3 regions of the Arthrobacter sp. SPT-J7 genome follow, and region 1 is predicted to be linked to each of the others. Evidence: riboswitches for the same ligand, from Rfam matches in the RefSeq annotation. Region 1 holds a riboswitch; each other region holds the start of a gene.

Region 1 (9,668 bases):
CCGGTCAGTCTGGCGGTTGGGAATACTGCGCGAGCCGGAGGGGCGCGGCGGCTCGGCCTACGTGCACGACCTGTTGAGGCCCGGGACCAAGATCCAGGTACGGGGCCCGCGCAATAACTTCGTCCTGGCACCCGCGGACAGCTATGTCTTCATCGCCGGCGGCATCGGCATCACCCCCGTGCTGCCGATGATCCGCGAGGCTGCCGAACTTGGCGTACCGTGGCGCCTGGTCTACCTGGGACGCAGCCGCTCCTCGATGGCGTTCCTCGAAGAGATCCAGGCATTCGGCGGAGACATCCACATCCACGCCGACGACGAGAGCGGTTTCTACCCGCTGGCCGAGCTGTTGGCGGAGCAGGGCGCCGGAACTCACGTCTACGCCTGCGGTCCCGGCCCGCTGCTCAATGTCATTCAGTCGATTGCCGACGGCTGGGAGGATCCCGGGCGGTTCCACTGCGAGCGCTTCGCCGCAACCGGCGAAGTCCCGGAGAACGACGGCGAGTCCGCCTTCGTGGTCGAACTGACCGACGGGACTGAGGTCCCGGTGGGACCGGACGAGTCCATCTTGCAGGCACTCGAAGCGGCCGGGCTCAGCCCGCTGAACTCCTGCCGCGAGGGAATCTGCGGTACCTGTGAAACGCCTGTGTTGGGCGGCGAAATTGACCACCGCGATTCGCTGCTGTCCGATGCGGAACGCGACGCGGGAGACACCATGATGATCTGCGTCTCCCGGTGCAAGGGCAAGCGCTTGCTGCTGGACTTGTAGCGAGGCCTGGTCCCGGAGCGCCCGCGCCGCAACGAAAGCCGATTCAACGGCGGGGGAGGGTGGAACACGAATCCCTTCCGGATGTCCCCGGCCCGGGTTCCCTTGGCAAGATGGAGGCTATGGACAAGCAGAAGGTGGTCACCGCGAGTGCACCGCGCACGCTGAGCTACTACCGGGCGGAAGTGCTCATTGTGCTCGGGGTTTCGCTGGGGCAGTCGGCTGTCTACGCCGTGGTGAACCTGCTGGAGAAGATGACCCGCGCGCCGCTGGCCTCGCAAACCACCACGCTGAACCCGGTACTGAACAAGCGGGAGATCTTCGATTTCGTCTACCAGATGCTCGGCATCTGCTTTGCGCTGGTGCCGGTGGCCTTGGTGCTGCTCCTCATGACCTCGCCCGGCCAATCGGCCTTCCGCTCGATCGGGTTCACCTTTTCCCGGCCCAAGGTGGACTTCGGTTTAGGCTTCCTGCTGGCGCTGCTGATGGGTGCCGGCACGTTGGTCGTCTATGCCGCCGGCCGGGCGCTTGGGATCACCACCGCCATTGTCCCCGCGGCCTTGGACGAATATTGGTGGACCGTGCCGGTACTGGTGCTGTCAGCACTGCGCCACGCCATCCTCGAAGAGGTGGTCATGGTTGGCTACCTCTTCAACAGGTTCGCCAAGTTCGGCTGGGGGATCTGGACCACGATCTTCGTCAGCGCCGCCCTGCGCGGGACCTACCATCTGTACCAGGGGATTGGACCGGGCATCGGCAACTTCCTGATGGGGCTGGTATTCGGGTACGTCTACACAAAGGTAAAGCGGGTGATGCCGCTGGTCGTCGCTCACGCACTGCTGGATATTGCCGGCTTTGTCGGGTATGCGCTGGTGGGTCCGGCCATCGGCATCGGGACCTGACCCGCCTGCACGCCCCGCGGGAGTCCGGGCGTTCTCTCCCCGGACAGGCCAAAGGCTCCCGTTCTACCTCTTGCGCCACCGTGGGTGGGAGCAAGAGGGCGGAATGGGAGCCCCTGCGATAAGCGCGAGTCTTGGTACCGTGCCAGCCGGGACCGGAAGCTTAGAGTTCGACGATGCCGTTCGCGGTTTCGAAGCGGACCGACATGATGCCGGGTGTGCCGTTGGGTGCGGTCCAAGCAACCTTGACGTCGTCGAGAAGGTCATCTACCGGGGTGCCCAGCCAGTCGGCCACGCGTTCCGAGGATCCGGCAATGGTCAGGCCGATCAGCTTGACGGTCGCGGGGCGCGCGTTGGACGGGTGCAGTGCCTCGGTGCCGTCATCCCAGCGCAGCATGTAGGGGACCTGCGGGTCGGCGATCAGGCCCTTGATGCCGATCTGCTGCCAGCTCAATTCCTGCCCGTCCGGAAACTTTCGGTTCCCGGGAACCGCATGACGGCCCAGCCGCTCTTCGAACGGGGTCAGATCGTCCACTTCCACACACCAGCCCATCCAGCCGCCGCCGGCTTCGGACCGGGCACGAACGGCTTGGCCGAAGGGGGCCTTGTCGGACGCGGGGTGGTCCAGGACCTCCACCACTTCCAGGTAATGGTGGTCGGTCAGCGGGAAGATCATGTTGCGGGTGCCGAAGCGGGGGTGTACCCCGCCCTTGACCGCGTCGATACCCAAGGCCTTGGAAATCCGCTCTGAGGTGGCAGCCAGGCCGTCGGGCTCTGCAGCATAAGAAACGTGGTCGAAGCGCATAGGCATATCTTGGCACTTTGTGAACCAGCGCTCGACTTAGGGTGACCTAAGTCACTGTGCTTTCGCGGTGAATCTTGACGTTAGCCCTTTACAGCCAAGGGCAGGTCTGGCCCCCGGCAAGGCAGGGGAGGGGCGGTCACAAGATGTCATATTGTTGCGGCCGGCCGGGCTCTCCGCCGAGACTGGACGCAGGTCATGAGTGCCAGCGTGAAACCCCGGTTTGCTGGCCGGCAACCCTCCAACCGCGGTGGGGTGCCCCGGGTGAAGACCAGGCAGCCGCCACAAGGCGGTGCGCAAGCGCGGGTCACACCCGGGACGGATATACCGGCACGGCCGGATCCCGGATGACCCCTTCCGTTGAAGGAGTTGCACCATGTCCAATGCAGACTGGTCTTTTGAAACTCGTCAAATCCACGTCGGCCAAGAGCCGGATGCCGCCACCGGTGCCCGCGCACTGCCGATCTACCAGACCACGTCGTTCGTGTTCCCCAGCGCGCAGAGCGCCGCGGACCGCTTCGCCCTGTCCGAATTGGCACCCATCTACACCCGGATCGGCAACCCGACGAGCGAGGCTGTGGAAACCCGGCTCGCCAACCTGGAAGGCGGCGTCGGCGCACTGCTGCTGGCCTCCGGCCAGGCTGCGTCCACGTTCTCCATCCTGAACCTGGCCGAGGCCGGCGACCATATCGTAGCCAGCCCCAGCCTGTACGGCGGTACGTACAACCTGCTGCGCACCACGCTGCCCAAGTTCGGCATCGAAGTCACCTTCGTTGAGGATCCGGACAACCTGCAGCAGTGGCGCGACGCCGTGCAGCCAAACACCAAGGCCTTCTTCGGCGAGGTGGTCTCCAACCCGCGCCAGGACGTGCTGGACCTGGAGGCCGTCAGCAGCATCGCGCACGAGAACGGCGTGCCGCTGATCGTGGACAACACGCTGGCCACCCCGTACCTGATCCGCCCGATCGAGTGGGGGGCAGACATTGTGCTCCACTCGGCCACCAAGTACCTCGGGGGTCACGGGACCGCCATCGGCGGCGTGATCGTGGACGCCGGCACCTTTGATTTCGCTGCCGATCCGGAGAAGTTCCCTGGCTTCAACACCCCGGACGACACCTACAACGGGCTGGTCTTCGCCCGCGACCTGGGTGTCGGAAGTGCGCTCGGCGCCAACCTCGCCTACATCCTCAAGGCCCGCGTGCAGCTGCTGCGCGATCTGGGCTCTGCCATTTCCCCGTTCAACGCCTTCCTGATAGCCCAAGGCCTTGAGACGCTGAGCCTGCGGGTCGAGCGGCACGTGGCCAACGCGCAGAAGGTGGCGGAGTTCCTCGAAGCGCACGACGACGTTGCTTCCGTTGCGTACCTCGGCCTGCCCTCGAGCCCCTGGTACGAGCGCGGCCGCAAGTACGGTCCGAAGGGCACCGGCGCCATCGTGTCGTTTGAGATCAAGGGTGGACTGGAGGCCGGCAAGCGCTTTGTGGACGGACTGGAACTGCATTCGCATGTGGCCAACCTCGGCGACGTGCGCTCGCTGGTGATCCACCCGGCGTCGACCACGCACGCCCAGCTTTCGGCCGAGGAGCGGTTGTCCGCCGGCGTGACCGACGGACTGGTCCGGCTCTCGGTGGGCATCGAGAACGTCAACGACATCATCGCCGACTTGGAGGCCGGGTTCCGTGCCGCCAAGGGCGCGGACGACTAGGCAAGCAGGTAGAACGCAGCGTGACGATAGTGCAACCGCAGGAACTCGTGGACCAGGCGACGGATGGCGTCCTGCGCAGGATGCCTGTTGGTGCGCTGGAACTGGAAGCCGGCGGCTACCTGCCCGAGGTCGTTCTGGGCTTTGAAACCTGGGGCACCCTCAACGCGGATGCGTCGAACGCGGTCCTGATCGAGCACGCCCTGACCGGCAGCACGCACGTGGCCCGCGGCACCTCCGACGAGGACGGCTGGTGGGACGACCTGATCGGTCCCGGTGCCACCATCGACACGGAGCGCTATTTCGTAGTGGCCGCCAACATGATTGGCGGCTGCTACGGCTCCACCGGTCCCGCGTCGCCGGCACCGGACGGCTCGCCGTGGGGGTCGCGGTTTCCGTTCGTCACCATCCGCGACTCGGTTCGGGCCGAGGCGCGGCTGGCAGATGCGCTGGGTATTCGCCGCTGGCATGCCGTCCTCGGCGGCTCGATGGGCGGGGCGCGCGCGCTGGAGTGGGCGGCGACGTTCCCGGAGCGCACGGCCCGGTGCGCCGTCATGGCCTGCGGGGCAGCCAGCACCGCCGAACAGATCGCGTTTGCGCAGGCGCAGGTCGCCGCCATCCGGCTGGACCCGCACTTTGCCGGCGGCGACTATTACGGCGGTCCCGCCCCCGAAGCCGGACTGGGCATCGCCCGGCGGATCGCCCACATCAACTACCGCTCGGAACCGGAACTGGAGTACCGGTTCGGCCGCTCGGCGCAGGCGGAGGAACAGCCGTTCGGCGGCATCACGCCGGCGGCCCGAGGCCGCTACGCAGTGGAAAGCTACTTGGACTACCAGGCGGAGAAACTGGTTTCCCGCTTTGACGCCAATAGCTACATCCTGCTCACCGAGGCCCTGGTCAGCCATGATGTTTCCCGCGGCCGCGGCTCGCTGGAGCAGTCCCTGGGCGGCCTTGAGGAGACGGAATTCTTCATCGCGGCGGTAGATTCCGACCGTCTCTACTTCCCGGAACAGTCACGGCAGCTGGCCGAGGCGCTGCCGGGGTCCGTCAAGGTGCACACCATCGAAACGCCGCTGGGCCACGACGGCTTCCTGACCGATGTACATCAACTGCATGACGAACTGACGCAGGCGTTTTTCCAAGCCTGAGCCGGCGGGCGCTCGGTGAGGTTCGAGCTGCGTCCGTTCCAGTTGTTGACCCTCCGCTTCCGCAGCGCGGGCGGCGGCTGACAATGGCCCTTCAGGCCAGTTCCAGCGTGAGGGGCCGCCGCAGGAACGCCGCGTAGCGAGCCACGGCGCGGTCAACGGACTGCCGCTCGGCGGGGCTGAACGCGCGCAGCGGCTTGAGCCGCAGCTCGGCGGAGCCGGTCTTGAGCACGTGTTTCCAGTTGCCGGCCATCTTCCCGTCCAGCAGCAGCACATGCTGCGGCACCGTGCTGCTCAGCGCCGCCGGGGCCGACCCGCCCAGGTAGCCGCGCGTTTTGGTGTAGCCCATGACGTATTCGTCGTAGCACTGGATCAGGTCGGCGCGGGGACGTTCGTTCGCTGCAGTGGGTGCGCCGCCGGTCCCGGCTGCGGGGGAGAACCAGAGCTCCACCCCATCGGCTTCGGTCCGCTCCAGTCCTTCCTGCCCGCCGGCTTCCAATCCGCGCCTAATGTCGGCCTGCGGCAGCTTGCACCAGTCCGAGCAGTCCTTCACCGAGGCGGGCCCACGGCTGGCGAAGTACCGCGCGGTGAGCTGAGCTAGTGCTGCGTCCCGGTCAAAGTCCGCTGTCAACGGCGGGACGCGCTCGTCGAAGGAGGCATACGTTTGCTGCACGGTGCCGGATTCCGCCGACCGCGGCGTTCCGCTGACCAGGATCCGGTCCATCTCCGCGTGGAATACCAGATGCCCCAGCCGCTGGCCGCGCAGGGACGCACCGTTCAGCTTCACCCCGTTGTCCTCGAGCAGCTCCGCTGTGGTGAGTCGGGACGCGAGTTCATCCCGAGTGCGGTGCTGGCCGTCAGCGACCGCCGCGGCCAGCACCTCATTGCTGCGTGCGACCGTCGATTCATCCAGGCCCAGTTGCCGGTCCCGGCCTTTGTTGCCTGCCTTGAGCCGGGGTCCGGAGAGCAACATCAGCCAGTGCAGATCGTCGCGGTGCACGAAGTGCCAGGTGGGCCGCAGGACGTGGGTGCGCAGGATCGTTCCGGCGGCAATGGCCGCGTCGATGTCCGCCGCATTGTCCCGGGCCGACCCGCCCGCCCGTTGCGCCAGGGACCAGCGGGCATAAACGTACTCCTGCGACTGGAAGGCGAGGAGCCAGCGCAAGGCAGCGCCGGCGTCGTCCGCGGGATGGTCCCAGAGCCGCTGTGCCCGCAAACGGTGGGTGCGGATGGCCTGGGGATCCGGTTGCGGCACGGCAGGCTCGGTTATCCGGCCGTACCGGGAGGCATGCCCGGGCCGAAGAACGGGTCGGCAGCCGGACGCTTGGGCAGGATCCCGTCGCCGGAGGACTGGTGCCGGAGCCTGCGCAGCACCCACGGGACCAGATGCTGGCGGGCCCACACGAAGTCCTCGGTGCGCGCGGTGCGCCAGCGCTTGGGCGGCAGCGGTTTGGGTGCCTCCGGCTGCAGCGTGTGCTCGACATTGAGCGCGTCCAGCACCATGGCGGCAATGGTGTGGTGCCCGAGCGGAGAGAAATGCAGCCGGTCCGGCGCCCACATCTGCGGCGCCTTCAGTTGCCGCAGCGCCCACATGTCGGCAATGATGGCGTCGTGGCGGGCGGCCACCGTGCGCAGGTTCTCGTTGTAGATGGCGGCCTTGCCGCGGGCGCTGCCGAGCACCGGGGTGTCCCCGAAGTCGGGGGCGGTGAACAGCACGATGGTTGCACCGGAGGCAGCCAGTCTGGTGACGGCCCGGTCGACCTTCTCCGCCAGGGCATCCGGGTCGGCACGGGGGCGGATCACGTCATTGCCGCCGGCGCAGACCGAGATCAGGTCAGGCTTCAGCGCCAGAGCCGGTTCGATCTGTTCATCGATGATCTGCTGCAGCAGCCGGCCGCGGATGGCCAGGTTGGCGTAGGCAAAGTCCTCATGGCCGCGGGCAAGTTCCTCGGCCACGCGGTCGGCCCAGCCGCGGTAGCCACCCGGACTGCGCGGATCAGGGTCGCCGATGCCTTCGGTGAAGGAATCGCCAATGGCTACAAAGCGGCTCCAGGGGTGGCCGGCGGCGACCGCGGAGGAGGGGGCTTCAGGACGGGACAAGTTACTCACAAGTACATCCTCCCAAGAAGCCACCTGGGATGCACAGGCACGCCCGTAAGTATTACCTGAATCATCTTTCAGAAAAGCATGGTCCGCGGCGGGATCTTTGGCTAGGGTGTGAGCTGGAGGCGGCCACCTCGGCCGACTCGGTCTCGAGGAGCTGAGATGGAATTGCTAGCGGGAATCACTGCGCGGCGGGTGCCGACCAAGCGGCTGACAATGAACGTCTTGGAGCGCGCTGGCGACCTGCCGGACGGCATTCCGGTGGTTCTGGTGCACGGGAATGTCTCCTCCTCGCTGTTCTGGCAGGAGACCATGCAGGCGCTGCCGCCGGAGTACCGCGTGCTGGCGCCGGACCTGCGCGGATTTGGCCAGACCGACACGGCTCCGGTGGACGCAAGCCGCGGGTTGCGCGACTTTGCCGATGACCTGCACGGGCTGCTCCACGCGTTGCAGTTGGGCCCCGTGCACTTGGTCGGCTGGAGTATGGGCGGGGGTGTGGCGATGCAGTACGCGCTGGAGCACTCTGTCCTCAGCCTCGCGCTGCAGGCGCCGGTCTCGCCGTACGGTTTCGGCGGCACGGCAGGTCCGGAGGGGCGGCGGCTGACCGCGGACGACGCCGGAACCGGGGGCGGCGGCGCCAACCCCGATTTCATCGCGCGGCTGGAAGCAGGCGACAGGAGCGACGACGCACCCGCCTCGCCGCTGTCGGTCTACCGCTCCACCTATGTGCATGCCGGGTTCGAATCCCCGCATGAGCACATCTGGGTCGAATCGATGCTCAGCACCAAGACCGGCCCCGACAACTATCCCGGGGATTCCGTCCCGTCGCAGAACTGGCCGGGCTTCGCTCCAGGGCGCCGTGGCGTGCTCAACACGATGGCGCCGGGAGTCTTCAACACCAGCGCCCTGGTGGATCTGGCGGATAAACCGGACATTCTGTGGATCCACGGCGATAGCGACGCCATCGTGTCCGATGCTTCGTTCTTCGACTTGAACTGCCTGGGCAAGGCCGGCGTGCTGCCGGGCTGGCCGGGGGAGGAAACGGCCCCGCTGCAGCCGATGGTCTCGCAGACCCGGGCGGTGCTGGAAAAATATGCGGCCAACGGCGGACGCTTCACCGAAGTGCTGTTGGACAACTGCGGCCATTCGCCGCATCTGGAATATCCCGACCGGTTCATTACCGAATTGACGGCGCACATCGAGCGGAGCGGCGCGGCGGCGCAGGCGATTCCGGCCCAGGGGAACGACGGCGGTCCGCTTGCCGAAGAAACTCAAACTTTCAAGTAATAGTGATTCTGTGCGATCATGGACGGCATGACTGAAACTACTTATCAGCCCGTGGTCGCCTGGTCCAAGCCCGAGCAGGAACGGGCGGGAACGCCGCTGCTGGTGCTCTTCCATGGCTACGGATCCCACGAGCAGGACCTTATGGGCCTGGTGCCCGGTCTTCCGGAGGAATTCACCGTGGCGGCGGTCCGCGCGCCGGTGGCGATGGGGCCGGGCTTCACCTGGTTCCCGCTGATGCACGAGCCGGACTTCTCCGTGGACAAGGTGACCAAGGCCGTTGGCGATGTAGTGACCTGGCTGGACACTGTTAAGGGCCAGCACAGAAGCGTTTCCGTGCTGGGCTTCTCCATGGGCATGGCCGTGGCAACGTCGGTGCTCCGCCACCGGCCGGAGGAGATCGCCGCCGTCGTGGGGCTCTCCGGGTTCGCCGTGCCCGCTGACGGCAACGGGTTTTTCCGTGACGATGCGGTCAAGGCCATCAAGCCGCCGGTTTTCTGGGGCCGCGACCAGGAGGATCCGGTCATCACCGCGGACAAGATCGAGTTCACCCATGAGTGGGCGAACGAGCATGTGGACCTGACCAAGGTTCTCTATGCCGGGATCGGCCACGGCATCAATGCCCAGGAACTGTCGCACGTGAAGGAATTCCTGACCTACAAGGTACTGAACGCCAAGTAACACCGAGCGCTGGCCCAATGCCGGCATGCTCAGCGGGCTGCATACCCTCTGACATGTTTACGAGGACGTGGTTCTCTCGCCTGCCAGGCCCGGTAAGGGGCTTGGCGCCAGCAAAGGTTTGGAGGCTGGACGCCAGTTACCATCCGTTTCGCTCCCACGTCTCAGCGGTGGCCCACAACGATCTGCTAGTCAGCCACGTTTAAACGTTCTGAAACAAGGGAAGTTAGCCCTATACCTGGGAGCGAACCATGCGGAGGCCTGGATCTCCGCGATGCACGGCTCGTTCTGC
Region 2 (9,668 bases), on a different contig from region 1:
GCTGGTCGTCTCCGATCCGGCGTATGCCAAAAAGCTCGGCATCGCCTCGCCTACGGCACCGGACAAACTGCGCGCGGTATTGCTGCACTGTGGTGCCTACGACGTGTCCCTGGCCGGGGCGGACCAAGCCGGGAACCAGAACTATCTGCGCACCGTGCTGTGGTCCTACACAGGCGCCAAGGATTATCTGGAGCGACCGTACATCGCCCTGGCGTCCGTTGCCCGACATGTGGACGGCAACTTCCCGCCGGCTTTCGTCTCCGCAGGCAACACCGACCCGCTGCTGCCGCACTCGCTGGCGCTCGTCAAGGCGCTCAAGCAGAACGGCACACCGGTGGAGGAGTTCTTCCCGCAGACGGCTGCCGGGCTGGGGCACCAGTTCCAGTTCAACCTGGAGTTGGAGGCGGCGTGGCGGGCACTGGAGCGGAGCGTGCACTTCCTCCGCCAGCACACCGCCTGACTGTCCGTACGCGGCCGCGCACCCTCCCTGCCAAGCGCTGCTAAGCGGCGGCGAACTCCTCGGTGTCCACGTCGGCCTGGGTGGCTGCGTTGTAGCGCGGGCCATGGACAGTGTCCTGGTTGATCAGCAACTCCAGCCGCTGCAGCACGTCTGCATCCAGTGACACCTCCGCGGCGCCCAGGTCTTCGTCCAAGTGGGCGATACTCCGGGTGCCCGGCAGCGCAATCACGTGCTCGCCGCGGGACAGCACCCAGGCGAGGGCCAGCTGGGCAGGTGAGCAGCCGGCGTCGTCCGCGATGGCACGAAAGCCATCCAGCAGCGCCAGGTTCCGCGGGTAGTTCTCGGCGGAGAAGCGCGGCATACCGTGGCGGATGTCGCTCGCTGGCAGCGCCGAGGGATCATTCAGTGTGCCGGTGAGGAAACCGCGCGCCAGCGGGCTAAAGGCGACGAAGGCCGTGCCGAGTTCCGCACACGCTGCCAGCGTTCCCAGTTCCGGGTTGCGCGTCCAGAGCGAGTATTCGGTCTGCAGGGCCGCAATCGGATGCACAGCATGCGCCCGGCGCAGGGTTGCAGCGGAGACCTCCGACAGGCCGATCGCCCCGATCTTGCCGGCGGTGACCAGTTCAGCCAGCGCGCCGACCGACTCCTCGACGGGGATGGTCTTGTCCCAGCGGTGCAGGTAGTAGAGGTTAATGTGGTCCGTGCGCAGCCGTTGCAATGCCGCCTCGCAGGTTGCCCTGAGTGTCTCCGGACGCCCGTCGATGACCCGCCGGCCGGCCACGCTGGTCATGCCGCACTTGCTGGCCAGGAAGTACTCCTCCCGGCGGGAGCCCAACACCTCGCCGATCAGCTCCTCGTTCGCGGCGGCACCGTACAGTGCGGCGGTGTCGAAGTGCCGCACGCCTGCGTCCAGTGCATGCAGCAAAAGTTTCGCCGCGTCCTCGCGGGTTGGTGGGACCCCGTACGCGTGGCTGAGATTCATGCAGCCCAGCCCAATGCCGCCGACGTCTAGAGTTCCGATCGTGCGCGTAGTCATGCTTTGACGATACCGCCGCCACGGAGACCACCGTCCCGCCGTGTGCCGCCCGCTTACTCCGTCCGGTCCCGCAGGCCGCCGGCTTGCTCCGTCCGGTCCCGGCTGGCCGGGGTGCCCACTTCCTCCGAGAGCGGGATCTCCTTGACGAAGCAGGCAAGCACCAGGGCGGCGAGCACGATGGGGACGGCCAAAAGATAGATCGGCGGCAGCGCCTGCGCGAAGGCATGCGCGATGAACTCCTGGGCCGGGGCCGGCAGCGAAGCGACCACAGCGGGGCCGAGCGAACTGAAGCTTTGGCCGCCTCCGGAACGCATCGTCGTCAGCAACTCGTGCGGCGCCGTCGAAAATTGCTCGGTCAACCGGCTGATGAAAATAGCGCCGAAGAGCGAAATGCCGAAGGTGGCGCCGATCTGGCGGAAGTAGTTGGTGGCCGAGGTGGCGGTGCCCAGATCCCGGCGTCGGACGCTGTTCTGCACGATCAGCACCAGGTTTTGCATGATGGAGCCCAGTCCCATACCCAGCACCAGCATGCCGGCGGCGGTGAACGCGTACGGCGTGGTGTCAGAGATCCGGGAGAGCATGACCAGCCCGGCGGCGATCAGCACGGTGCCGATGATCGGGAAGATCTTGTAGCGCCCGGTGCGGGTCACCAGCTGTCCGGTGATGGTGGTGGCCCCCACCATGCCCGCCGTCATTGGAATCATCATCAGGCCCGACTCGGTGGCGCTGGCGCCGTTGACCATCTGCAGGAAGGTGGGCAGATAGGCGATCGCCGAGAACATCGCAATGCCCACGCACACGCCCATCAGGGTGGGCAGCGTGAAGTCCCGGTCGCGGAACAGCCGCAGCGGCAGGACCGGTTCCACGGCCCGGCGCTCGGCCAGCACGAACAACACCGAGGCGACAATGGTGAGGGCGCCGAGCACGATGATCACCGGGCTGTCCCACGGATAGGTGGTCCCGCCCCAGCTGGTGAACAAGATGACCGCCGCACTGGCGACCGCCAGCAGGAAGGTGCCCAGATAGTCCAGCTTGGGCCGGGGCCCGCCCGGTTTATGCAAGTGCAGGGTGGTGGTGATGACGACCAACGCCGCGGCCCCCAGCGGCAGGTTGATGTAGAAGATCCAGCGCCAGTTCCAGTTGTCGGTGATGAACCCGCCCAAGAGCGGCCCGCTGACCGAAGCAAGACCGAAGGCCGCCCCGATTAAACCCATGTACTTGCCCCGCTCACGCGGCGAAACAAGATCGCCGATGATCGCCTGCGCACCGATCATCAACCCGCCGCCGCCAACTCCCTGGATGGCGCGGAAGGCGATCAGCTGCGGCATGCTCTGGGCCATGCCGGAGAGCATGGAGCCGCCCAGGAACACCGCGATCGCGAAGATGAAGATGCTCTTGCGCCCGAACAGGTCGCCGAGCTTGCCGTAGATCGGCAGCCCGATGGTGGCGGCCAGAATGTAGGCGGTGATCACCCACGAGATGTGCTCCAGCCCGTTCAGGTCGCCGACGATCGTGGGCAGCGCGGTCGCCACGATGGTCTGGTCCAGCGCGGCCAGCAGCACGGCGAGCATCAGCCCCAGGAACACCACCATGATCCGCGGCTGTGCCGTGGCCGCGCGGTCCCGGCCGTGGTTCCGGCCATGGTCCGTGGGGGCGGAAACCGGTGCTGTTGAGGGGCCGGCGGGCTGCGGGCCGCGGTCTGGGCTGGGAGGTACTGCCATGGTGAACTTTCCGGCGGCGCGGGTGGCGCAGGTGGCCTGATGTGGTTGCCTGGGGACGCCCGCCGCCCCGCGTCTGTACCGTACTGCCGTCCGCGGAGCGGCACAACCCCCGGTTCCGGCACCACAAGCCCCGGTTCCGGCACGGCGTTGACGTACGCTGGAAGCCCGCCCAGCGAAGGGACATGCCAATGGACGACGCCGGATCCCGCCTGATCTTCGGCTGCATGGGTTTGGGCGGTGGCTGGGGGAGCGGCCCGTTGGAGGCAGCCGACGTCGCCGCCGCCCACACGGTGGTGGACGCGGCGCTGGAGATCGGCATCAGGATTTTCGACCACGCCGACATCTACGCCCACGGCAAGGCGGAGGCTGCGTTCGGCCGGGTGCTGGCCGAGCGCCCGGAACTCCGGGAAACCATCCAGCTGCAAAGCAAGTGCGGCATCCGGCTGCCGGCTCCCGGGCTGGCCGGCCAATATGACTCATCTCTCGGGGCGATCGTGGCCAGTGCCGAGGAAAGCCTGCGCCGCCTGCACACCGACTACCTGGACACGCTGCTGATCCACCGGCCTGACCCGCTGGCCCCGGCTGAAGAGATCGCCGAGGCTTACAGCCACCTCCGGATGGCGGGCAAGGTCCGCCGGCTGGGCGTCTCGAACATGGCCGGCGAACAGATGCGGTGGCTGCAGGCAGCGCTTGACGAGCCGCTTGCTGTGAACCAGCTGGAAATGAGTCTGTACCGGCGGGACTGGCTTGAATCAGGCGTGCTGGTCAACCACCCGGAAGGCGCGGCCGTCAGCTTCCCGCACGGCACGCTGGAGTATTGCGCTGCGCACGGGGTGGAGCTGCAGGCCTGGGGCTCGCTGGCCCGGGGCCGCTACAGCGGCCGGCCCATGGAGCCGGAGGCCGGCGACCACGCCACCGCCGGCAAAGCAGGAACCGGGGCTGGAGCGGACCAAGCGACGGCGACTCTGGTCACCGAACTGGCCCGGGACAAGGGCTGCACGCAGGAAGCCGTGGTGCTGGGCTGGCTGCTGCGCCATCCGTCCAACATCCGGCCGGTCGTCGGTACCAGCAACCCGGAACGGATCAAGGCCTGTGCACAGGCCGAGGAGATCGGCGCCGCGATGACCCGGCAGGACTGGTACGCGCTGTGGGTCGCGGCACGGGGGCGACCGCTGCCCTAAACGAACGCGGGCTGTTCCAGCCGGCGGAACACGGAGTCGTGGAAGACCAGCGGCTGGTGCGCGCCGTCGTGCGTGGCCAGTCCATGTACCTCCAGCAGCACCACGTGGTGGTCCCCGGCCGGAACCTCCTGGTGCACCGAGCAATCCAGCCAGAGCGCTGCGTCGTTGAGGAAGAGCGCGTCCTGGTCGGTGCGGTGCAGACTAAGCCCAGCGAAGCGGTCGCCGCTCTTGGAAGCAATCTGGCGGCAGACGCCGTCGTGCCCTGTGCCCAGCACCGAAACACCGATCCGACCGGCTTGGCGGACCAGCGGCCAGGTCCGGGAGGTGTTCTGGACCGCGAACATCACCAGCGGCGGTTCCAGCGAAACGCCCACGGTGAAGGAGGAGGCGACGATGCCTTGCGGCGTGTCGTCGATGACGGCGCAGAGCGCTGCGATTCCGGAGGGAAAGCGACCGAAGGCGGAGCGCAGGGTGTTCGGGGTCAAGTCGTTGTGCAGGGACATGGCCATCCTTGAAGCTAGGGCGCATCCGCTGCTGCCGGAGGATACGCGTACTTGCCTGCCGACAAACCCGGCGGGCCGAATCATCACCTGGAGCACCCCGCTACGGTAGAGGGTTGCCGGCCAACCAGCCAGGGCTGTGAAGTTGGCGCTCGTGATTCATGTCCCACGGTAAGAGCGCGATGTGTCCCCGGTCAAACACGGGTAACAGTTCGTTAAGAACGTCCGGGGCCAGGCGCAGGCACCCGCATTCGGCTGCCTCAGGCGTCCGCGGGCTGGTCCGCGCCGCGGTGCAGCCGGAACGGATGGGCGGGATAGACGCCCAGGATCCGGATCTCGGTGGTGAAAAACTCCAGTTCCTCGAAGGCATGGACCATCGACTGATCCTCCGGGTGGCCTTCGACGTCCACCATGAACATGGTGGCAGCGAACTCGCCGCCGACCATGTAGCTCTCCAACCGCGTCATGTTGATGCCGTTGGTCGCGAAGCCGCCGAGCGCCTTGTACAGCGCCGAGGGAACGTTCCGCACCCGGAAGACGAAGCTGGTCACAGCGGGACCGGGCAGTTCTTCGCGGCTGGGGACGGGCCGTTGATCGGCCAGCACCACAAACCGGGTGGTGTTGGTTGGGTCGTCTTCCACCTTCTCGGCAAAGACCTCCAGGCCGTAAAGCTCCGCAGCCATCGGCGGCGCGAGCGAGACCTTGGTCGGGTCGTTCCATTCGGCTACTTCCCGTGCCGAGCCGGCGGTGTCGCCCGCAATAACCGGCGTCAGCCCCAAGCGGCGGATCAGCTTTCGGCATTGGCCCAGGGCATGGATGTGGCTGTGCACTTCGCGGGCCTGTTCCACCGTGGCCCCCGGAATGCCCAGCAAGCTGAAGCGGATGGGCAGGAAAAATTCCTCCACTATCTGCAGCGTGGTCTTGGGCAGCAGGGCGTGGATATCCGCCACCCGGCCGGCAATCGAGTTGTCAATGGGGATCATGGCCAGTTCGGCCTCGCCGCTTGTGACGGCGGCGAAGGCGTCTTCGAAGCTGGCGCACGGCACCGCGTCCCAGCCGGGCCGGACCTCAAGGCACGCCATGTGCGAGTTCGAGCCGGGTTCACCTTGGTACGCGATTGCTGGAGCCATGGGCGAAATTATCCCACCGCAAGAGCCCGGGGCCTTATTCGGCGGGGTCTGGCCGCCGTCACAAAGCCGGAGCGAGACGCGGATACAGTGGAGGACGTGGAAGGATCCAACCCCCGTGCCGTCGCCCTCTGGCTGGCCGCTGCCGTCGTCGCCCTCTTTGCCGTCAGCCTGACGGTGATGCCGTCCATTATGGGGCTGGATGTGATGCCCCCGCTCATCGTGGTGTCTGTGCTGCTGCTGATCGGCGCCGGAGTGCTGGCCGGGATGGCCGTTGCGGCCAAGCGGTCGGGGCGGCGGTAGGCCCGGCGCCGGGCACCCCACCGCGGTCAGGCGACGACGCCGAAGCCTCCGGTCCACGGCACCTTCTCGGCAGCGGCCAGGGTGATCTGCAGGAAGCCCACGGCCTCGAGCTCCCGGGCACGGGAGAGCGCGCCGGCGTCGATCGCCTGCAGCCCGGCGGCGGTGACCACCTCGGCCAACAGGGACTTGGCCTCGGCGTCGTCCCCCGCCATCAGCACGGTAGTGGGAAGGCTGCCGACGGTGCCCGAGGACAGCGTCGCGGCGAAGGTCGTGTTGAAGGCCTTGACCACGCGGGAGTCCGGCAGCGCGGCACTGAGTTCGGCTGCCGCCGAGCTGTCGGCCGGCACGGTGAGCGAGTCGAAGGTTTCGAAGTTCAGCGGGTTGGTGATGTCCACCACCACCTTTCCGGCCAACTGGTCGCCGCGGGTGCGGACGACGTCGGACAGGGCGGGGTACGGCACCGCCAAGATGACAACGTCGCCGGTTACGGGTCTGTCGTCGTCGTGCCCGAACGTCTCGACGACGTTCCCGCCTTTGCTGACCACGCCGGAGATGGCTTGGCCCATGTTGCCGGTACCGATGATGCTGACGTTTGCCACGGGAACGCTCCTCAGGTCTGCCGGACTGCCTGAACGTACGAGCGAAACGGTAGCAGCATCGACCGGGGAGTCAAGGCCCGCAGCGGGCCGCGACTGGCGCACTCAGCCTGATAGGTGGGTTCTAGTCGAGGTGTGATTCCTGCGTGATGCCGTAGGGCACGTCGTCACTCAGTTCCACGGTGAACTGCCCGGGTCCGGTGCGGGTGACCAGGATGCCGCAATCCCCGTCGATGGCCGCGATTTTTTGCAATTCTTCCACCGCAGCATTGAGAAGATCGTGGGCCTCGGAGGCCGTCTGTGCCGTCAAAGACTTGGTAGCCAAAGTCGTGGCCATGGTTCTGCCTTTCGTGACCGGAGGCTGCCGCAGAGGAGAAAGCGCGGTTGGTAGCTTCCGGCCGGAACGTGGTGCCCATGCGGAACGGTGCATGGAAGTTTACATTCTGCCATTCCAATGGACATCAGATGAATTTTCAAGCGGCGTGGCGGACGCCGTTTTCCCGCGCTCCGGCGGCTCTGGCGCGGATTTTGCGCGGATCGGCAGCAGAGAAGTGTGGTCAAGAATACGTTACTGGGCACCGACGTTACGGGAGCGGGCAGCCGATAGTGGGAAGCAGGGGCTACAGCTCGAACGCGGGCATCCACACCGGCTTTGCGGTGCTGTTCGTGCTGGTTTTGATAGCCCCGTTTGCGATCCCTAGAAAGGGTTCAGCAGCCGGTGGACGAACTGCCGGGTGCGCTCTTCCTGCGGTTCGCGCAGCACCTGCTCGGGGTGGCCGCGTTCCACCACCACGCCGCCGTCCATGAACACCACTTCGCTGGCCACTTCCCGGGCGAACGCCAGCTCGTGCGTGACCAGTGCCATGGTCCAGCCTTCCTCGGCCAGCTCCTTGATCACATGCAGCACGTCGCCCACCAGTTCGGGGTCCAGGGCAGAGGTCGGCTCGTCGAAGAGCAGCAGCGAGGGTTTGAGCGCCAGTGCCCGGACAATGCCGACCCGCTGCTGCTGTCCGCCGGAGAGCTGATGCGGGTACTGGTCTTCCTTGCCGGTCAGGCCCACGCGTTCCAACAGCGACATCGCCTCACGCACGGCCTCGGTCCGGGGCCGCTTCTGCACCTGGACCGGGCCCTCGATGATGTTCTGCAGCACGGTCATGTGCGGGAACAGGTTGTAGTGCTGGAACACCATGGCGCTGCGGTCGCGCAGCGCGGAGATCTGTTTGCGGTTCACCGCGGAGCCGAAGTCCACGGCCGGTCCGCCCGCGAAGGCGACCCGTCCGCCGTCGGGAATTTCCAAGCCGTTCAGGCAGCGCAGTACGGTGGTCTTGCCGGAGCCCGAGGGACCGATCAGCGCCAGCACGCCTCCGGTCTTCACCGACAGGTCGATGGACGTCAGCACCTGGTTGTCGCCGAAGGACTTGCGAAGTCCCTCCACGGCGAGGACGGGATTGCCGTCGGCGCCCGCGGGCGAGTCCATCGGCGGAAAGTCAGTGGGCGACATAGCGGTCCAGCCTCTTCTCCAGTCGTGTTTGGGCGGCGGAGAGGACCAGGCAGAAGACCCAGTAGACCGCCGCGGCCTCCATGTACAGCAGTAGGAATTTCTGGCTGAAGGCGGCGATTTCCTGGGCCACACGGAACGCTTCGGTGACCAGGATCAGCGACGCGAGGGACGTGTCCTTGACCAGCGAAATGAAGGTGTTGGATAGCGGTGGTACCGACACCCGAGCGGCCTGCGGCAGGACGATCCGGCGCAGGGTGGTGGTGCCGGACATCCCGATGGTGTGGCCGGCTTCCCACTGGCCCTTGGGGACGGACAGAATGGCGGCCCGGATGATTTCCGCCGCGTAGCCGCCCACGTTCAGCGAGAACGCGATGATCGCGCTGGGCCACGGCTGGAGCACCACTCCGATGCTCGGCAGGCCGTAGAAGATCACAAACAGCTGCACCAGCAGCGGAGTCCCGCGGATGACCGAGATGTAGGCCCGGGCGATGCCTGCCAAGATTCGGTTGCCGCTGATCCGCATCAACGCGAGGAAGATGGCCAGGACCAGGCCAATGGCGAAACTGGCCAGCGCCAGCGGGATGGTGCCGGTCAGTCCGCCCTGGACGATGGGCCAGAACGAGCTGGCCAGCAGCTCCCAATCGATGTCCATATGGCTACGTTAGCGTCTTGGGTCCGCCCGCTTACTGGGAGACGTCTGCGCCGAAGTACTTCTCGGAGATTTTGGCCAGCGTGCCGTCGGCGCGCAGCTCATCCAGCGCCTTGTTGAAGGCATCCACCAGGTCATCGCTGCCCTTCTGGAAGGTGAAGGCGCTCTGCGACTCTTCATTCGTCTCGGCGGCCACCTTGATGTTCTGGTTGTCGTGGGCTTTCTGGTAGTCCAAGTAGGTGAGCTTGTCGTTGACGGTGGCGTCAACGCGGCCCTGCTCCAGCAGCGAAACCGCCTGCGCCCAGCCCTCAACCGCCTGCACCTTGGCACCGGCCGACTTGGCCATTGCGTACCAGTTGCTGGTGAGCGACTGGGCGGTGGTCTTGCCCTTCAGGTCGGCAAGCGAGGAGATATCGTTGTTATCGCTCTTCACGACGACGACGCCGGTGCTCACCGTGTAGGGGTCGGAGAAGGCGTACTCGGCCTGGCGCTGTTTGTTGATGGAGACCTGGTTGGCGATGACGTCGAAACGCCCGGCGTCCAGTCCCGCGAAGATGGCGTCCCACTGGGTCTCTTCGAACTTCACGTCCACGC
Region 3 (9,668 bases), on a different contig from region 1:
ATCAAGGACCAGCTGAGCAGTGAGCTGGAGGACATCCGCACCGCGGGACTCTTCAAGACTGAACGCAGCATCAACTCGCCGCAGTCCAGCCACATCTCCGCCGGGCTCGTCGGCCAGCAGGGCGCCACGGTGCTGAACTTCTGCGCCAACAACTACCTGGGCCTGGCGGACCACCCCGAAATCATAGGCGCAGCGAAGGGCGCCATGGACGAACGCGGCTTTGGCATGGCCAGCGTGCGGTTCATCTGTGGCACCCAGGACCTGCACCTGGAACTCGAGGCCCGAGTCTCGCGGTTCCTCGGAACGGAAGACACCATCCTGTTCTCCAGCTGCTTCGACGCCAACGGCGGCGTCTTCGAATCCCTCTTCGGCCCGGAGGACGCCGTCATCTCCGACGCCCTGAACCATGCTTCCATCATTGACGGCATCCGGCTGTGCAAAGCGCAGCGGTACCGGTACGCCAACCAGGACATGGCTGACCTCGAGGCCAAGCTCGTTGAGGCGAAAGATGCCCGCCGCAAGGTCATCGTCACTGACGGGGTCTTCTCCATGGACGGGTACCTCGCGCCGCTGGAGGCCATCTGCGACCTCGCCGAAAAGCACGACGCCCTGGTGATGGTGGACGACTCACACGCTGTCGGCTTCATGGGCGCAACCGGCGCCGGCACCCCGGAACACGCAGGCGTGTCACACCGGGTGGACATCTATACCGGCACCTTCGGGAAGGCTTTGGGCGGGGCATCAGGGGGATACGTCTCCGGCCGTGCAGAGGTAGTGGCCATGCTCCGGCAGAAGGCCCGCCCCTACCTTTTTTCCAACTCCCTGGCCCCGGCTATCGTCGCCGCCACCATCAAGGCGCTGGACCTGGTGGAGAACTCGGCGGAGCTGCGGCGCACGCTTTTTGACAACGCCGCGCTGTTCCGCCGCCGCATGACAGAGGAGGGGTTCGACCTCCTCCCCGGCGAGCATGCCATCGTCCCGGTGATGTTCGGCGACGCCGTCCTGGCCGTGAAGGTGGCTGACCGGATGCTGCAGCACGGCGTCTTCGTTACCGCTTTCAGTTTTCCCGTGGTTCCGCGCGGGGCGGCCAGGATCCGCGTGCAGCTTTCAGCCGCGCATTCAGGGGACGACGTCGAAGCCTGCGTGCGTGCCTTCGTCGCCAGCCGTGCCGAGGTGGCAGCCTGACGGACGCGCCCCGTTCGCCCCTAATTCTGCAAGGATGGTGCCATGCCAGCACATTATGACGTCCTTATCGTCGGCGGCGGGGTCGCCGGGCTTTCCCTTGCCTCGGCGTTGGCGGATCACTGCAGCGTTGCGTTGGTGGAGGCTGAGCAGGAGTTGGCGTACCACACGTCCTCACGCTCAGCCCGCCAGCTCATCCCGAGTTACGGCCCCCCCGTGGTCCAGGAACTGACGGTCCGCACCCTGGAACTGATCGCCGCCCGAGATGCCGAGCTGCCCGAACCAGTGCTCACGCCCCGCAGTTTTATGCTGATCGGCACCGAGGAAGCGGTGGCAGCGGAAGCCAGCGGCCATATGCGTCCCATCACCCCGGCCGAGGCGCTGGAACTGTGCCCGGCACTGCTTCCGGGATCCTTCACCGCCGCCGGACTCGACACCGGATCCTTTGGCTGCAACGCACCCCTGCTGCTCGCGGACCACCGCCAGCGGGCGCTGACAGCGGGGGTGGACATCATTACCGGCGCGCGGGTCCATTCCGCGCAACGCCTGGGCTCCGGCTGGCAGCTGGGGGCCGGGATGGAGGCATTCGAAGCCCGCGTCCTGGTCAATGCGGCCGGCGCCTGGGCGGACGAACTGGCTGTGATCAGCGGAGTCGAGAAGCTCGGGCTGCAGCCGTACCGGCGCACCGCGGCGATTGCCGCCGTCAAATGTCCCCTGCCGCCGCAAAGCCCTATGGTGGCGGCAGCGGACAACACGTTCTACTTCCGGCGCGAGGGTGACGAGGTTCTGATCTCCCCGTCCGAATCGGTGCCAAGCGGACCCGAAGATGCCAAGCCCCGACCGGGGGACGTGGAGCGCCTGGTGGCGAGGCTCAACCAGTTGACGACGCTCGGCATCACCGAAGTCCGCCGGGCCTGGACGGGCCTGCGGACCGAAGCGGCCGACGGCGTCCCCGTGGCCGGCTTTGATGCCGAAGCCCCCGGCTTCTACTGGCTTGCCGGCCAGGGTGGCTATGGCTTCCAGACGTCGTCTGCCCTGGCGGAGCTCGCGGCTGGGCAGATCCTCGCCGGCCTCCAATCCGCCGGCAGCGCGGCCCAGCCGGCAGACGGTCCGGCATCCCGGACAGCTGAGGCGCTCGCGGCCACCCGCTGGTCAGTCCGGCGCTGAAGAATGGTTGTATGAGTACGCTGATCACCAATATCGCCGAGCTGATGACGCAGGACCTGGAGCACCGGGTCCTCAGGGACGCCGCGGTCGTGGTGGAGGGCGAGCGGATTTCGTGGATCGGTGCCGCTGCGGATGCTCCCGCCGCAGATGACGCTGTAGACGCCGGCGGCCGGACAATGATCCCGGGCTGGGTGGACTCCCACACACACCTGCTGTTCGCCGGTGACCGGACGGCGGAGTTCGAAGCGCGGATGGCGGGGGAGTCGTACTCTGCCGGGGGCATCGCCGTCACCATGAACGCCACCCGTGCCACGTCCGATTTCGACCTCACCCGTTTGGCGCTGTCCCGCGTTGACGAAGGCGTTTCGCAGGGAACCACCTACATCGAGACGAAAACCGGCTACGGCCTGGACGTTGAACACGAGACCCGGAGCGCTCGCATCGCCTCCACCGTGGTGGACCAGGTCACCTACCTCGGTGCGCACCTGGTTCCCGCCGGACAGGACGCGGACGAGTACACCGACCTCGTGTGCGGCCCGATGCTCGCCGCCGTCCGGCCCTACGTGCAGTGGGCCGACGTATTTTGCGAAGAGGGCGCCTTCACTGAGGAGCAATCCCGGCGGGTCCTGCTGGCTTGCCGCGACGCAGGCCTGGGCCTGCGCGTCCACGGCAATCAGCTCGGCCAAGGCCCGGGCGTGCAGCTCGCCGTGGAACTTGGGGCCGCGAGCGTGGACCACGTGAATTACCTTGCGGATAAGGACCTTGACGCGCTGGCCGGAACCTGGGCGGGGTGGGATGCCGCTTTCGGAACCGGTGCGAGGGGCACTGTTGCAACCTGCCTTCCCGCCTGCGATCTTTCAACCCGCCAGCCACTTGCCCCTGCCCGGGTGTTGCTTGACGCCGGCGTCCAGGTGGCGCTGGCCTCAAACTGCAACCCGGGCACGTCCTACACCAGCTCGATGGCCTATTGCGTCACCACCGCCGTGCTGCAGATGGGCCTCAGCGTCCATGAAGCCGTACGCGCCGCCACCTACGGCGGCGCCCTTGCACTGCACAAGGACAAGGGAGACGACGCCGACGGCGAACGTGCGGTGGGTTCGATCGCCGTCGGACACCGGGCGGATCTCCACCTGCTCAATGCACCGTCGGCTACGCACCTTGCGTACCGTCCAGGCATGCCCCTGACGTACGCTGTATGGCGCGCCGGGAAGAGGGCCAGGTAATTCCCGGGACAAGCTGACGTTAGATGATCATTAGCGGTCTGTTATGATCAGAAAGCGTCATCGCGCCCGGTGGCGGGAGTAGCTGGAGGCTCTTGCATGACCCGCACTGACCGACTGACGGCCATACTCGATCTCCTCGCCAGGACCGGCCAGGTGGAGGTCGAAGAGATCGTCAGCACCCTCAACGTCTCCCCGGCCACCGCCCGGCGCGACCTGGACAGCCTGGCAAAGCGCAGGCTGCTCACCAGGACCCGGGGTGGTGCCAGAACGGGCGCGCTGGCCTACGACCTGCCGGGCAGGTACAACCGCGACGATCACGCCGAGGCCAAGGAGCAGATTGCCCAGGCGGCCTCAGCGCTGATTGCCCCTGGCGCCGTGATCGGGCTTTGCGGCGGCACCACCAGCACCGCGCTGGCGCAGATCCTGGCCACGCGCGAGGATCTCAACGCGCCTTCCAACCAGCCCACCCTCACGGTGGTTACCAACGCCATCAACATCGCCGGGCAGTTGGCGGTCCGGCCCAACATCAAAGTCATGGTTACCGGCGGGATCCTCAATCCGCGGTCCTACGAACTGGTGGGGCCGTACACGGACATCATTATGCAGAAGGTGGTGCTGGACATCGCCTTCATCGGTGTCAACGGCATCGACCCCGACGTCGGGCCGACCAACACGGGGGAGGGGGAAGCGTCAGTCAACGCCCTGCTGGCCAGCAGGGCACGGGTGTCCTACGTGCTGGCTGACTCGTCCAAAGTTGGGGTGCGTGCCTTTGCCACCATGGACGGCTACAACTTCACCCGCTTGATTACGGATGCGGGAATCTCGGCGCACGACAAGGCGGCCTTCGAGGCCAACGGCACGGAAGTGATTGTCGCCGCGCGCTGAGCCTGGTTGTTACTGGGAGTGAAGCCACCAGCGCGAGGGCGCGCCTGCCGACCGGACCGCAGGGCAATCAGGCCGGTTCCAGAAACTGCAGGCAAGATGGGTACATGCTGGTTCCCTCCCGCCGTCGCCTGCGGATAGAAGTCTGGATTGTCTTGGGCCTGTCCTTGGGCCAGTCTGCCGTGTATTCCGTGGTGCAGCTCCTGGACAAGTTGACCCGCGCACCGCTGGCAGAGGGCACCTCTACCCTGAATCGCTCGCAGAGCCCCCGTGAGTACTTTGACCTGACGTACCAGCTGCTGGACATTCTCTTTGCGCTGGTGCCGGTGCTGCTGGTGATCTACTTCCTCAGCGATCAGCGGCAGGCATCCTCCGGCGGGGCTGACAACGCCGGTTCGGCTTTCCGTAAACTCGGATTCAACTTCGAGCGGCCCGGGCGGGACATGCTTCAGGGTTTGGGGCTGGCTGCGCTGATCGGCGTCCCCTCCCTTGGCCTCTATGCCGCGGGCAGGGCTCTCGGCATCACGACCGCCATCATTCCCAGCGCTCTTGACGCGTACTGGTGGACGGTCCCGGTGCTGATCCTGTCCGCTATCCGCCATGCCGTGGTGGAGGAAGTCATCGTGGTGGGTTACCTCCTGAACCGCTTCGGGAAGTTCGGCTGGAGCGTGCCGCTGTCCATCATGGTCAGCTCGCTGCTCCGGGGCACGTACCACCTGTATCAGGGGTTTGGCCCCTTCATCGGCAATGTGGTGATGGGCGTCGTCTTCGCGTGGCTGTACACCAGGACCCGGCGGGTTATGCCTCTCGTGATAGCCCATGCACTGCTGGACATCGTGGCGTTCGTTGGCTTCAGCTTGTTCGGCAAGGCCGTGGGGCTGGGGTAAGGCAGGCGGTCTGTTTGTGACAGTAGCCGGTGGCTGAGTCTGTGGAAACCCTGACATTTGCGGTGCCACCGTTCCATCAGCTGGGCAAGGGGCACTTCCTGGAGGCTCAGCTACCAGGTTTCGCCGGGCTCAACCAAGATTTCGCCAGGAAACGGATTCGGCCGTCATCGGCAGGTGACGCCGTTGTCACAAGCTGATGGCGGCCGAAGTGCAAAGGGCGTTTAGCCCAAGCCGGCGCCCGGGCAGGGCCGCCCGGGCGCGGAGGAAGGGTCAGATGGTCACAGCACCATTGGAGGTCTCGAACGTCACCGAAAGGATCCCGGGGGTCCCGTGCGGTGCCACCCACTCCACGGCTACATCTTCGAGCGGCTTTTCCACCGGCTCGCCCAGCCACTCGGTAACCCGGGCAGCGGAGCCGGCAATGGTCAGGCAGCTCATCTTCACGTTGCTCTCATAGGCGTTGGACGGGTGCAGGGACGGGTCCCCCTCCCACTTGAGCATGTAGGGAACCTGCGGGTCGGCAATCAAACCCAGGATGCCGATCTGCTTCCAGACCAGTTCGCGGCCGTCAGGAAACTTGCGGTTTCCGTTGACAGCGGAGCGTCCGAGCCGTTCTTCAAAGGGAACCAGGTCGTCAACCTCGACGCACCAGCCCATCCAGCCGCCCCCCGCCGCAGACCGTGCACGCACTGCCTGTCCGAAGGGAGCCTTGTCCGAAGCGGGGTGGTCCAGGACCTCGACGACTTCGAGGTACTTGTGCCCGGCGAGCGGGATGATCATATTCCGGGTTCCGAACCGCGGGTGTACCCCGCCCTTCACTGCCTCAACGCCGAGGGCAGAGGAAATACGTTCGGTGGTGGCAGCCAGGCCATCGTGTTCACAGGCGTAAGAGACGTGATCCATGCGCATGGCAACATCTTGGCACTTTGTGATCGGGCTCTCAGCTAAGGATAGCCTTACTGGGATTTTGGTTCTGAAGCAGCATTAATCCAGGGTCCTGTTGACGGCAGCGGTGAGGACCTTGTTCGTCATAATCCTGTCAACCGTCGCGTCCATGTTCCTACACTGGGCTCAGGTCATGAGTGCCAGCGCCAAGCCCCGGCTCGCTGGCCGGCAACCCTCCATCCGCGGTGGGGTGCCCCGGGTGAGGACCTGGCTGTCCGGCAACGGCCGGATGGCAAGCGCGGCCCGCGGTGCTTCGAGCATGCCGGGCCCATGTCAAAGGAGCCTTAGTTGTCCAACGGATGGTCTTTCGAAACCCGCCAGATCCACGCAGGGCAGGAGCCGGACGCTGCCACGGGTGCCCGTGCGCTCCCCATTTACCAAACCACGTCCTTTGTGTTCCCCAGCGCAGAGAGCGCAGCGAACCGCTTCGCCCTCGCTGAGCTGGCGCCCATCTACACCAGGATCGGCAACCCCACCCAGGAAGCCGTGGAACAGCGGATCGCCAGCCTCGAAGGCGGCCTGGGTGCCCTTCTGCTCAGCTCAGGGCAGGCCGCTGAAACTTTCGCAGTCCTGAATATCGCCGAGTCTGGGGACCACATTGTGGCCAGCCCCAGCCTTTACGGCGGCACCTACAACCTCTTTGCCCATACCCTGAAGAAGTTTGGCATTTCCGTCACGTTTGTGGCTGACCCTGACAACCTGGACCAGTGGCGCGAGGCAGTGCAGCCCAACACCAAGCTGTTCTTTGGCGAGGTGGTTTCCAACCCGCGGCAGGATGTCCTGGATATTGAAGGCGTGTCCCAGGTTGCGCACGACGCCGGGGTTCCCCTGATCGTGGACAACACCCTGTCCACCCCGTACCTGATCCGGCCACTGGAATGGGGTGCGGATATTGTGGTGCACTCGGCCACCAAATACCTGGGCGGCCATGGTTCCGCGATCGCCGGCGTGATCGTGGACTCCGGAAAGTTCGATTTCGGCAAGGACCCTGCAAAGTTCCCCGGCTTCAACACCCCGGATCCCACCTACAACGGGCTGGTCTATGCCCGGGACCTTGGCGCCGAGGGTGCCCTGGGCGCCAACCTTTCCTACATCCTGAAGGCCCGGGTGCAGCTCCTGCGTGACCTGGGCTCGGCAGTGTCGCCCTTCAACGCCTTCCTCATCGCCCAAGGACTGGAGACGCTGAGCCTGCGGGTGGAACGTCACGTCGCCAACGCCCTGGAAGTAGCCCGCTGGCTGGAAGCGCGTGACGACGTCGAATCCGTCGCCTACGCCGGGCTGCCCTCCAGTCCTTGGTACGAGCGCGGCCGCAAGTACGGCCCCAAGGGCACCGGCGCCATCGTGTCGTTCAACCTCGCCGGCGGGGCGGAGGCGGGTAAACGCTTCGTGGACGCGCTTGAGCTGCATTCCCACGTGGCCAACATCGGTGACGTCCGTTCCCTGGTCATCCACCCGGCGTCGACCACCCACAGCCAGCTCTCGCCTGAGCAGCAGGTGGTTGCCGGCGTGCACCCCGGCCTGGTGCGGCTGTCGGTAGGGATCGAGCACATCGATGACATCTTGGCTGACCTTGAGGCGGGCTTCCGGGCGGCCAAGGAAGCCACCGGCGCCTAGCAGTACCCGGGCACCAGCTCGGCAGCGGGCCGGGGAAGTCACAACCAGTCACACTCTTGGCGGCAGGCAGGGGCTGTTTCGTACACTCGAACCAGGTCATGAGTGCCAGTGACAGCCCCGGCTTGCTGGCCGGCAACCCTCCTTCCGCGGTGGGGTGCCCCGGGTGAAGACCTGGCCTGCCGGTCATTCGACGGCGGGCAAGCGCGTAGAAGAGGTCTTGCCATGACGGTTACCGTCACCCGTACCACCGTCCCTGAACACGGGATTGTCCGCTATGCCTCCATCGGGGGACTGAAGCTGGAGGCCGGCGGATACCTGCCGGACGTCACGCTGGCCTATGAAACCTGGGGCACCCTCAACGCGGACGGCAGCAACGCCGTCCTCATTGAACATGCACTGACCGGCAGTACCCATGTAACCAGGGGCGACACGGAAGAGCCCGGCTGGTGGGAACAGCTCGCGGGACCAGGTGCGCCGGTGGACACGAACCGATTCTTTGTTGTGTCCGTCAATATCGTAGGTGGCTGTTACGGGTCTACGGGTCCGTCGTCGCCCGCTCCGGACGGAAAGCCCTGGGGCTCCCGCTTTCCACTGGTGACCCTGAGGGACAGCACAGTGGCGGAGGCCCGGCTGGCCGACCAGTTGGGGATCTCGAGCTGGTTTGCCGTGCTGGGTGGCTCGATGGGCGGGGCGCGTGCCCTGGAATGGGCGCTTACCTATCCGGAGCGGGTACAGCGATGCGCTGTGATCGCCGTCGGCGCCGCAAGTACGGCCGAGCAAATCGCCTTCGCCCAGGCACAGACCCTCGCCATCCGCCAGGACGCCAACTTCGACGGCGGTGACTACTACAACGGACCCGCCCCGGAGGAGGGCCTGGCGCTGGCCAGGCGTATTGCCCATATCACGTACCGTTCCCCGCAGGAGCTGGACGGACGGTTCGGGCGGACGCCGCAGGCTACCGAATCGCCGCTCCAGGGTGAGCAGCTTTCAGCCCGCGGACGCTACCAGGTGGAAAGCTACCTGGACCATCAGGGCACCAAACTGGTGCAGCGTTTCGATGCGAACAGCTACATCGCCATCACGGAGGCACTGATGAGCCACGACATCTGCCGGGGGCGGGGGTCCCTCACCCAGGCTCTGTCCGGTGCCAGCGCGCGTTTCTTTATCGCCGCCGTGGACTCGGACCGGCTCTACTTCCCGTCACAGTCACGGGAGCTGGCACGGGCTCTTCCCGGGGAGGTGGACGTCCACCTCATCGAAGCGCCTATCGGGCACGACGGATTCCTCACCGAGATCGGCCAGTTGGCACCGCAACTCCGCGAGCACCTTTCGGCCTAAGCAGGCCTCCAAAGCAGAATGTGTGCATTAATGCAGATGGGCTCTGCATGATTCGCCGTTGAGCTGGGCGATAAGGCAGACCATACTCAATGGGACCCGGCGGTTCGTGGCCAAAATCACACGTATCCGCCACAGCCTGTCCCAGTGGTGTCGAAGAGGACGCCGAAGGAGTTCACTAAATGAGTACGGAAAGCTCCGCCGCACGGCGGCCAGAGGAAACCGACGTCAAGGCCTCAGGCCTGAAGAAAGTCGTTACGGCCTCCATGGCCGGCACTGTTGTTGAGTGGTACGAGTTTTTCCTTTATGCCTCCGCCGCCACCCTGGTGTTCGGCAAAACCTTCTTCCCCAATTCAGGGACTGAACTGGACGGCATCATTGCCGCATTTGTCACTTACGCCGTAGGTTTCGTGGCCCGCCCCATCGGCGGCAT

Evidence for each region. Region 1 has a riboswitch for S-adenosylmethionine ahead of AC5RWX_RS12490 (bifunctional o-acetylhomoserine/o-acetylserine sulfhydrylase). Riboswitches for the same ligand answer to the same signal wherever they lie in the genome.
Region 2: linked by a shared signal. The riboswitch ahead of AC5RWX_RS02485 (flavin reductase family protein) and the one ahead of AC5RWX_RS12490 (bifunctional o-acetylhomoserine/o-acetylserine sulfhydrylase) in region 1 are both predicted to bind S-adenosylmethionine.
Region 3: linked by a shared signal. The riboswitch ahead of AC5RWX_RS18415 (bifunctional o-acetylhomoserine/o-acetylserine sulfhydrylase) and the one ahead of AC5RWX_RS12490 (bifunctional o-acetylhomoserine/o-acetylserine sulfhydrylase) in region 1 are both predicted to bind S-adenosylmethionine.

Annotation. Positions count from the first base shown of each region.
Region 1 covers NZ_JBNHFF010000006.1:264,832-274,499, forward strand. The annotation lists gene AC5RWX_RS12475 (PDR/VanB family oxidoreductase) at 1-766, shown strand, start outside; gene AC5RWX_RS12480 (CPBP family intramembrane glutamic endopeptidase) at 886-1,665, shown strand; gene AC5RWX_RS12485 (VOC family protein) at 1,826-2,467, opposite strand; SAM riboswitch class IV at 2,659-2,773, shown strand; gene AC5RWX_RS12490 (bifunctional o-acetylhomoserine/o-acetylserine sulfhydrylase) at 2,841-4,166, shown strand; gene metX (homoserine O-acetyltransferase MetX) at 4,247-5,314, shown strand; gene AC5RWX_RS12500 (winged helix DNA-binding domain-containing protein) at 5,406-6,566, opposite strand; gene AC5RWX_RS12505 (SGNH/GDSL hydrolase family protein) at 6,578-7,411, opposite strand; gene AC5RWX_RS12510 (alpha/beta fold hydrolase) at 7,577-8,701, shown strand; gene AC5RWX_RS12515 (alpha/beta hydrolase) at 8,729-9,379, shown strand.
Region 2 covers NZ_JBNHFF010000001.1:531,700-541,367, forward strand. The annotation lists gene AC5RWX_RS02465 (alpha/beta hydrolase) at 1-460, shown strand, start outside; gene AC5RWX_RS02470 (aldo/keto reductase) at 501-1,496, opposite strand; gene AC5RWX_RS02475 (MDR family MFS transporter) at 1,550-3,217, opposite strand; gene AC5RWX_RS02480 (aldo/keto reductase) at 3,406-4,398, shown strand; gene AC5RWX_RS02485 (flavin reductase family protein) at 4,395-4,901, opposite strand; SAM riboswitch class IV at 4,944-5,058, opposite strand; gene AC5RWX_RS02490 (prephenate dehydratase) at 5,159-6,028, opposite strand; gene AC5RWX_RS02495 (hypothetical protein) at 6,125-6,328, shown strand; gene AC5RWX_RS02500 (NADPH-dependent F420 reductase) at 6,355-6,927, opposite strand; gene AC5RWX_RS02505 (hypothetical protein) at 7,049-7,261, opposite strand; gene AC5RWX_RS02510 (amino acid ABC transporter ATP-binding protein) at 7,622-8,425, opposite strand; gene AC5RWX_RS02515 (amino acid ABC transporter permease) at 8,412-9,077, opposite strand; gene AC5RWX_RS02520 (amino acid ABC transporter substrate-binding protein) at 9,109-9,668, opposite strand, start outside.
Region 3 covers NZ_JBNHFF010000019.1:14,369-24,036, reverse strand. The annotation lists gene AC5RWX_RS18445 (glycine C-acetyltransferase) at 1-1,185, shown strand, start outside; gene AC5RWX_RS18440 (NAD(P)/FAD-dependent oxidoreductase) at 1,228-2,349, shown strand; gene hutI (imidazolonepropionase) at 2,361-3,572, shown strand; gene AC5RWX_RS18430 (DeoR/GlpR family DNA-binding transcription regulator) at 3,669-4,457, shown strand; gene AC5RWX_RS18425 (CPBP family intramembrane glutamic endopeptidase) at 4,562-5,341, shown strand; gene AC5RWX_RS18420 (VOC family protein) at 5,612-6,250, opposite strand; SAM riboswitch class IV at 6,416-6,531, shown strand; gene AC5RWX_RS18415 (bifunctional o-acetylhomoserine/o-acetylserine sulfhydrylase) at 6,575-7,900, shown strand; SAM riboswitch class IV at 7,995-8,110, shown strand; gene metX (homoserine O-acetyltransferase MetX) at 8,123-9,238, shown strand; gene AC5RWX_RS18405 (MFS transporter) at 9,418-9,668, shown strand, end outside.